3 regions of the Companilactobacillus farciminis KCTC 3681 genome follow, and region 2 is predicted to be linked to each of the others. Evidence: predicted binding sites of a transcription regulator. Region 2 holds the regulator's gene; each other region holds the start of a gene.
What was found. The regulator NrdR, encoded in region 2, represses ribonucleotide reductase genes. The targets are predictions, from matches to a motif close to ACACNATATATNGTGT.
Positions count from the first base shown of each region.

Region 1: the regulator NrdR is predicted to act here: its motif matches at 1,254-1,269, upstream of nrdH (glutaredoxin-like protein NrdH).
Region 3: the regulator NrdR is predicted to act here: its motif matches at 1,208-1,223, upstream of nrdJ (ribonucleoside-triphosphate reductase, adenosylcobalamin-dependent).

Region 1 is NZ_CP017702.1:108,667-111,927, forward strand. Features, by position in the region: gene nrdE (class 1b ribonucleoside-diphosphate reductase subunit alpha) at 1-618, opposite strand, end outside; gene nrdI (class Ib ribonucleoside-diphosphate reductase assembly flavoprotein NrdI) at 599-970, opposite strand; gene nrdH (glutaredoxin-like protein NrdH) at 972-1,202, opposite strand; gene LF20184_RS00490 (LVIS_2131 family protein) at 1,468-2,094, shown strand; gene LF20184_RS00495 (hypothetical protein) at 2,224-3,153, shown strand; gene LF20184_RS00500 (hypothetical protein) at 3,196-3,261, opposite strand, start outside.
Region 2 is NZ_CP017702.1:1,039,576-1,042,836, reverse strand. Features, by position in the region: gene dnaI (primosomal protein DnaI) at 1-413, opposite strand, end outside; gene LF20184_RS05100 (DnaD domain protein) at 415-1,767, opposite strand; gene nrdR (transcriptional regulator NrdR) at 1,779-2,252, opposite strand; gene coaE (dephospho-CoA kinase) at 2,274-2,867, opposite strand; gene mutM (bifunctional DNA-formamidopyrimidine glycosylase/DNA-(apurinic or apyrimidinic site) lyase) at 2,864-3,261, opposite strand, start outside.
Region 3 is NZ_CP017702.1:754,064-757,324, forward strand. Features, by position in the region: gene LF20184_RS03565 (hypothetical protein) at 457-651, shown strand; gene nrdJ (ribonucleoside-triphosphate reductase, adenosylcobalamin-dependent) at 1,251-3,261, shown strand, end outside.

The DNA.
Region 1 (3,261 bases), 930 kb from region 2:
CCCCACGCCACCACCGATACGTGATAGTTGTAAGGCACTGTTGACTGTTCGACCGATGCTGTTCATGTCGTCAGTTACTTGCAATAGGAAACAAGAGACGTATTCGCCACGACGCTTTCTGCCGGCATTCAAGAATGAAGGTGTAGCGGGTTGATAACGCTGAGCAATCATTTCTGTGGCTAAGGCTTTGGCTAAATCTTGATCGCCATTGGCATACAAAAGGGCATTAAAAAGAATCCTCATTTCGTAATTTTCCAAATAAAGGTCGCCATCATTTGTTTTGAGAGCGTACTGGTTGTAAAACTTGTATGCTGCCATAAATGATTGAAATTGGAAATGTTGATCTAATAAGTCGTGGTATAAGTCTTCGATAAATGCTAAAGGATACTTATCAATGACGGGCTTTTCGATGTAGTCGCCATCAATTAGAAAATCAATGTGGTCTTTGAAAGTATCGAATTTTTTCGTATTAGGTTGAACATTTTCTTTAAAGAAGGCTTGAACTGCTTCTTTGTCCTTATTCAAAGGAATCTTGCCATCAACGGGGATGTTGATTTCGTTATTCAATTTGAAATAACTTAGTTTAGTTGCATCGAGGTTATTTAATCCCAATTTCATTCACTACTTTCTTAAAATTTTCGACATCTTTAGTTGTTCCGTTGAATTCAAATTCGAAGACGACAGGAACATTCAAAGCGGCAGCGATGTCTTTGGCTGTATGGTTGTAGAGGGTGTTGAAGTTGCGGTTTCCTCCACCAGCTACGCCGACGCAGTTTTTGGCGTTATCTTCATATTGAAGAAAATCGATCACTGGGTCCATCATGTCGTCGTCATAAGAAGGCACGATGAGAATAAATGACCGACCCATTTTATAAAACGGATCGGCATCGGTTATTTCATATCCATCTATTCCCAATTTCTCAACAAAACGCTTAGTTTGGCCAGTGATAGAGTAGTAAGCTAAGTTCATTTTATCCAACTAGTTCCTTCAAGCTGTCTGGACGGAAACCGACGATTGGGTCCATTGCTTCATTCATAACGACAGGAACACTTTGGAAACCTTGTTGCTTTAGGGAATCAAGATATTGTGGATCTTGATTGATATTTCTTTCTTCAAAAGGTACGTTATGTTCCTTTAGATATCTTTTAGTCATGCGACATTGCATGCAATTGTTTTTGCTATAGACGATTACGTTGTTCATAGTATTACTTCCTCTCATATTCTCATTTAGTATAATCATTAAAAAATATAAACACAATATATTGTGCTCGTTGTAACGGATGTATACACGATATAGCGTGGTTATACTGTCATTACAAAAAACGCGCAAACTAGTATGCCCACACAATTTGTATCGTTTTGCATCTCTATTTCAATTATTTTTTCGATTCGTGGTAAAATTAGCGTAATGACTATTATAAAGTTATGAAGTGTTTAAGACAATTAATTTTAGTTGGGAGAAGACTATGAATTCTTGGAATTTTGTAGGAATTATAGCGTGGATCATTGTAATTGCGCTCTTAATTTTTGTTGTATTCAATATTAGAAATCGTCATTTAAATATTTTAGTTGTTAAAAAGGGAAAAATTACTTGGAAGACGATTTTGACAGATCTACTAGAAATTGTAGTAATAATTTTAATGGTCAGTGGGCTCTTATATACGAGTTTATTTACAAGAGTTGATTTGACTGATAAGGAAGCTGTGTCAGTATCTTACAAGTATGATCCGATGATTGTACAGACGACTGATGACGGTCAAGGCTACTATGTAAAAATCGATAAGAAGCAATCCAACTCCAGTACCGATGTATATCAATATTGGTTGAACAATACGACTTATACAGTTTCTAGTCGTGATTCAACTATTTCAGATGCTACATTGCCATTTACGGTTTCAGGTATCCATTTGGATTGGCCAATGAAGAAGATTAAAAAACTAGATTCTAAATATCAATATGCTTACGTAATAACTGTACAAGCTAAATATAAGAATAATTTCATTAATGGTTTAGGTTTGAAAGCTAACCGTTATGCGATGGAATATCGTGTTTTGAGGGTTCCAGCCAGATCGTTTATTGAAGTTGAAAAATAATTGAGAAATCCCACTAGATTGTGTTCTAGTGGGATTTTTATTCGATTTTGATATAAATAGTTATTTATGGTAAAAATTCTCGTACCTCATGCTAGACTATTGTTTATCTTGACGCGAGAGGGATTTTGAATGAGAAAGAAGTGGGGTTTAGTAGTAATGATTGCGGTATTTTTTGTTGGGGGATGTTCGCAAGTAAAGCATCATCCACAAAAGAAACCTCAGGTCATTAAAAAGAGTACCGAGCAGACTTTAAATTTTACCAAGGGAATTCCAGACCAACTCCAAAATACTTATTATCAATATTCTAAAAGTAATCGTTCAGATGAAAGTGACCAATTGTCGGAATTGACGATCAAAGATAATGAAATATTGCTCAACGACTTAGCTAGTGGTCAAGAAACTGATGAATTATCTGACGTTTCATATCGTCATTTGAAAAATAATACTTATGTACTATACAATGGTAATCTGTTTCAAAAAATTCGTTTATTGGATAATCAGGATTTGGAGTTATTCGATAGTAATGATGATTATCAAACGGCTCTAAAAATCTTAGATAAAGAATTGTATCACTTAGGCTCTTTGCCGGTTGATTTGCGTTTATCCCCCAAAGATTTGGATAATAAATATTACGTTAATAGTTTGGATTTTCGCGATTATATTAGCTTCAATACAGGATATCGAAATTCTTACGAGGCAATAGTTCAGAGTGACGGTTCGCTACAGTTTCCACGTTATTTTCATCCAGAGATTTTGATTAAGAGTAGGAAGTATGTTTTAAAAACGTTTAATCTGAATGATATTACGGCTGAACATGAGGTTACTTTTTCTAAAATATCAGCTACTTGTTTAAAAGATGATCTGACGAATCAATTGTATTATTTAGCGGAGAATCCCAAAGAGCAGGCTTTAAAAAAGATGGGGATTGCAGATTCAATTACTGAATATCATCAATCAAAAGATAACAAAGAGAAATCTAAGACGTATGATTTTGCAGACGACCGAGATGACGATTATTATGATACTTATGATGACTTTGATTTAAACGAAGGCGACTAAAAAAGCAGTATTCCCAAAATGGAAACACTGCCTAGGTATTAACTATTTAGCTTTTTTGATCTTTTTGATGCTGACAACAATCTTATTATTCAATTCCATCTTGTTAGA
Region 2 (3,261 bases):
AAAGCTTTGCCGAGCGCATCTTGGCGACCACTGCCACCATAATCGTCCAACTTAGCATTTCTAATATCAGATGGCATATCCATCAAAACAAATCCCGTTTCATATTGATTGCGTTTTTCTTTGTTCTTAGTTCTTTCATTGGGATAATAAGCTACTTCAATATTGTGATTATTGACGATCAATTTAGGATAATAGCCTTTAGACAATTCGCTGGCATGATTCTTATTATTATAAAATTCATAAATACTAGCAGCACTCGTGGAAAGAGCGTTGGGATTAATTGAATCGCTATTTTCCTTGAGAAACTTCTGTACGTCAGGATCTTTTAAGGCACCATTAAGTAAACGGCGGTAATCCTCCGTTAAATTTTTTGAATTTAAATATTCTGCCAGTCTGTTTCCTAAATTTTCCATGTTATTTATCCTTATTTCTTAATCGTTTTAATCTATCCTGCAACTGAACCCCATTATCTTGTTGTTTATTTGTAGGAATTTTAGCTTTAACTTTAGACCAATCGGTTGCTTGTTCGACTTTACGGTTTTTATTGTTATAACGCCGTTTGCCACGAGGACGATTTTGGAAATCAGTAATTCGTTGCAGTGCTTGCTCTGGCGTTTTAACACCGTTTTGTGTCCAGTCATTTGCCACAGTCTCTAAAAATGGTGTCGATAAAACTGATGAGCTTTGTAAAATATAATAAACCATAATATTTATAACAGAAGATGGCAAATATGCCTTCATTGCCATATCTCGCAAAGCATTTGCCTCAACTTTACCAACAAAGCCACCACTCTTTTGCTTTTGAGCAGCCAAAAAGTCCGCTGGAGTTAATTTCTTAGCTTGTTGCAAAATCAATTGATCTGAACGATTAAAGTTATGTGTCTCATCGTCTTTAGTTTCAACCATTTCTGGTTGTTGACGTGCAGATATATTAGCGTTCTTCTCGAATCGGTCCTGAATAGACTTTTTCAAGCGATCGGGATCAATTTTATTATTGACGATATCGCAAGTTTTACCGATAAATTCAATAATCGTCATTTCATCGATACCATAAAATGCATGTAAATTGATTATTAAATCTTGATTTTCCAATAAATTATCTGGACTGATCTTAAATGACTGCTCGATTCGATCAGAAATCAGTTCCCAATCAAGCGGTTGAATGTCATTCTCATTCAAAGCTGGCTTCTGCTTCTTAGTCTTCGAGAATTCACTTCGAATATTTTCAACATCAGTCGGCGTATTGATCAAATCATCATTGTTTAATTTGAAAACTTCCAAAAAGTCTTTGGTGATCTCATCGGAATTTTGCAAAATCATCTCCGAATGACTATATTTATCAGCCAATAAACGATATCTTTTATCACCAATTTGTTCATATAGAAAAATACTCAACAAATCATCTCTAAAAAAGTCATCTGGTGATAGAGGTTCAAACAATTGATAGACATAGTAAGGTCCTATATCATCTTTTTTTCTAAAAGTTCGGATCAATCCCAAAGCTTCACACTTGATTCGTGCTTCATAAAATCTCTTGATATCAATTCCCAATAAACTGAACAATTCAGCATGTGGCTTACGCTGCGTGATCAATTCTTTATTAGGTAATTTTTCCCACAACAAAAGATACAGACTGAAAGATTCTGTACCCAAAATTGGTAAATATAAATCTGTCAAAACGTGACGGTCTTCATCATTGAGATGACCGTTAGGCAGGCACCAATATCCCACTAAAGGCGTAAACTTATCGGATGCATTATTAGACACAAGCCCACCTCTTATTTCTTATCAATTTTTTTGCCGTTCGCCATCATTTCCTGAACTTCTTTCATGAAACTATTCATATCTTTAAATTCACGATAAACGCTGGCAAAACGAATATAAGTGACATCGTCAACTTTGGCTAAAATTTTCATGACGTGTTCACCAATCAATTGTGAGCGTACTTCACTCTCACCAGTTGATCTAATTTCATTTTCAACTTTATCAACGATTCCATTCATTTGATCCATCGTAACCGGACGTTTTTCGGCTGCACGTACGATTCCTCGCAATAACTTCTCACGACTGAATTCTTCACGATTACCATTTTTCTTAATTACTAATAATGGTGCCTTTTCTAGTCTTTCAAATGTTGTAAATCTAGTGCCGCAAAACTCGCATTCACGACGTCTTCTAATAGCACGACCTTCATCACTAGGACGACTGTCGATTACTTTTGATGAATCATGATGACAATGTGGACAAATCAAAATTCTAACCTCTTTTCCAAATCAAAGTTGCGATATCAACTTATCGAACTCATCTGCTAAATGCGTCAAATCGCCTGAATTATCAATCACAAAATCAGCTCGATCTCTTTTCTCTGACATCGACATTTGTGAATTGATACGATCTAGGGCAACTTCCTTGGTCAAATTATTTCTATTCATTAAACGTTTTAACTGTACTTTTTCATTAACATAAATAGTTATTATACCGTCAAAATACGGTTGATATCCACCTTCAAACAATAAAGGAATCTCAAAAATAGAAATAGTCTGCTCATCTGATGCTTTAGTATCGGCGATTATTTTTAAAATTCTTTTCTTGATCAAAGGTCGAGTGATATTATTCAAATTTTGTAGCTGCTCACTGTCTGAAAAAACAATTCCCGCTAATTTTTGGCGATTTAATGTCTGGTCAGAATTCAATACCTCTTGACCAAATTTTTCAACTATTTGTTTTAATCCGACACTGCCCACTTCAACGACTTGACGCGCAATTTGGTCAGCATCATAAACTTTGCAGCCATAAGTTTTAAAAAAATCTAGGATGGTTGACTTTCCAGCCGCAATTCCACCAGTTAATCCGTATATTTTACTCATTTGATTACTTGACACTTCGGACAAAAATGCGTACCACGACCACCAACTTTGATTTTTTCGATCTCAGTCTCGCATCTTGGACAAGGTGTCCCCTCTTTACCATAAACTTTCAAACTATTTTGCATATTACCTTTGTGACCGTTGGCGTCAATGTATGAACGAACCGTTGAACCACCAGCTTGAATGGCTTGTCTCATCTCTTCATTGGACGCTTCAATAATCTTTTGAATGTCTTTATCAGTCAGATGATTAGCCGACGTTTCTGGATGAATCTTCACCTTCCACAAAACCTCATCAACATAAATATTTCCCAAACCACTCATCACTGATTGATCCAACAGAACGGTCTTGATATCTTTACGATGACGTATAATTCTAGGCTTCAAATTTTCAA
Region 3 (3,261 bases), 290 kb from region 2:
TGGGTTCTTAAAAAAATTTGGTTAATGTAAAATGCCGTCTTCCACACAAGTCCTGTGATTGGCTGGAACGCTGCCGGCACTATTTTGAGCTTTTGCATGGCCCCAAAGACGCAAAATCTCAAAACTAGGCCTTTTTGTAAGTGCTAAAGCACTAACAAAAAATTTGGCGGCTGAGCCATCACAGAACTTGTGCTCCAGACTGGATCCTAGTTTTATTATTTATCTCGTTTAATTCAAAAAAATGAAATCATATATAGTGAATAATAGAACTCTTCTACATTTTTAAATAACCAAACTATGACAAGAGCCAAATGCACAGAGAAAGTAAGGCATTAAAAAAATATTTTTCTTCGTATGCCAAAATAGCTAAGATATTGTTAAGCTTCGATTGAATTTAAATTTAACTTTTTGGACGGGATTATAATGAGCTTGAAAATGTGATAGGAGGAATTTGCGATGCAAACTTTGGACCAATCAAAAATATATTATCGAAGATTAACCGTTTTGGACGTTATAACGTTCATGATGATAATTGGCTGTTTATTTTTCACAAAGGGTTATCTGATTTCATTGTTATTGATCGTTGTTTATCCTTTCAGTCATTCGAAAGTATTAGTCTCTGAAACTAGAGCTGGTAGCGATAAAATTTAGGTTCGGAAGATGGATTGGGATCATTATCGAAAAGATCATCAAATTGGTTTATTCTCACAATATAATTCACAAGTTACATCTCGCATTGATCAAGTAAATTTATAGATATCACGTTATGAAGACGCCGTTATAAGTCGGTTAAAAGGTTGGAATATCTAATTAATCAGCGTTACAAGAAAGTATTTTAAGGCAAGGTAGCAGAGAAGTCTTTTGATTCGTTATGAATTGAAAGGCTTTTTTTCGTTCTAAAATTATTTTTCTTGTGGAACACCTGACGTGACAACCATATGTTCGTGTCAAGGATAAAATTTGGCGTTATCCACTTGAATTTCGGTCCAAAGTTTAAATTAAAAAAATCATTGCTAAGTCTTTCGATTCGATATTAGAATAGTAATTGCGACCTTAGATTTTTCGCTTAAAATTCTTAGGAATTTATTAAATTACGAGTAGTCCTTTTTTTGATTGCAAATGCCGAAATGACAACCACAAGATTTAGTGCTAATTTATTCGCCAAATAAATTTAAATACAAGATGTTGTTATTCAAATCAAATCGGGGTACTATATATTGTGTTATCAAAAAGTTGTGGAGTGAATGTTAATGAACACTATTAATAAAATTATTTTATCAGATGACTTCGTTGACGAAGTAAAAAAGACAGTTAAACCCCACTGGGGTGAATTGGGCTGGGTTACATATAAACGTACCTATGCTCGTTTTATTGACGAATTAGGCCGGACTGAAAACTGGTCTGAAACTGTTAAACGTGTGGTTGAAGGCAATATCAACTTGGACCCTCGTTTACAAAATGATGATTTAACCGATGAACAATATAATGGCTTAGTTAAAGAAGCCCAAGAACTTTATAAGTTGATCTATGGATTAGCTGCCACTCCTTCAGGTAGAAACCTTTGGATCTCTGGAACAGAGTATCAACACCGTAATGGGGATGCTTTGAACAATTGTTGGTTTATTGCTGTTAGACCACAAAAATATGGTGAAAGTCATATCGTTCCTTCATATCTACAAAAGGATCAATTGGCTGTTTCAATGCCATTTTCATTCATGTTTGATCAATTGATGAAGGGTGGCGGCGTTGGTTTTTCCGTTGTCCCATCAAATATGAAGTTGATGCCAGTTGTTGACGAAAAGGTTAAGTTGACAGTATTGATCGGCAAAGAAAGTGCTTCTTATAAAGATTCAATCGCTGCTGGTGCTGTAGATCGTGACGAATGGTTAGCTAATAATTCTTATGACAACAAACGTCACTATGAATTGCCAGATACGCGTGAAGGCTGGGTTATTGGTAACGCCAATATGATCGATGCTCACTTCAACGACACAAATGATGGCTTGAACGATGTAGTATTAGATATTACTGATATCCGTGCTAAAGGTGAAAAGATCAAAGGTTTTGGTGGTACTGCTTCAGGTCCTGTACCATTGATTGAAATGTTCTTTGACATCAATGAAGTTTTGAACAATGCCGTTGGCAGAAAGTTGACTTCTGTTGACTGTACTGACATGGGTAACTTGATTGGTAAGACCGTTGTTGCTGGTAATGTTCGTCGCTCTGCAGAGCTTGCTTTAGGTGGCGCTACTGATGATAACTTTATTACTATGAAACAAGATCAAGAAAAGTTATATCACCACCGTTGGGCTTCAAATAACAGTGTGGCAGTTGATACCAAATTTAATAAGTATGCGCCTATTGCTGATTCAATCACTCATAATGGTGAACCAGGAATTGTTAACCTTGAATTGTCACGTAATTATGGTCGTGCAATCGATGGCTATCAACCAGGTATCGATGATGGCGTTGAAGGAACTAATCCTTGTGGAGAAATTTCTCTAAGCAATGGTGAACCATGTAACTTGTTTGAAGTCTTTCCATTGATTGCTAGTGAACAAGGTTGGAGTTTGGAAGAAGCTTTCTCATTAGCTGCTCGTTATACAAAACGTGTTACATTCAGTAATTACGATTGGGAAGTTTCTCGTAAAGTTATTCAAAAGAACCGTCGTATCGGTGTTTCAATGTCTGGTATTCAAGACTGGATTTTGACAACATTTGGTAATCGTGTTGTGACTGGTTTTGAACCTACCACAGATCCTGAAACAGGTGAAACAGTTCAAAAACCTATTTATGATCAACGTGTTGCTGACAAGTTTGATGACTTGTACAAGACTGTTGTTAAGGCTGACAAGGAGTACTCAAACGCATTAGGATGTAAGGCATCTATCAAGCACACAACTGTTAAGCCATCCGGTACAGTTGCTAAGCTTGCTGGTGTGTCTGAAGGTATGCATTTCCACTATGCAGGTTACTTAATTCAAAGAATCAGATTCCAAGACTCAGATCCATTGCTACCAGCTTTGAAAGCTTGTGGATACAAGATCGAACCTGATATTTATACAAAACATACAATGTGTGTTGAATTCCCAGTTAAAGCTGAAAATGCTGATGATCCTAACTTTGCATCAGCCGGATCAGTTTCTATTGCTGAACAATTCGCTACACAAGCTTTCTTACAAACTTATTGGTCAGACAATGCGGTTAGTTGTACGATTACCTTCCAACCAGAAGAAGGCGACCAAATTGCTCCATTGATGT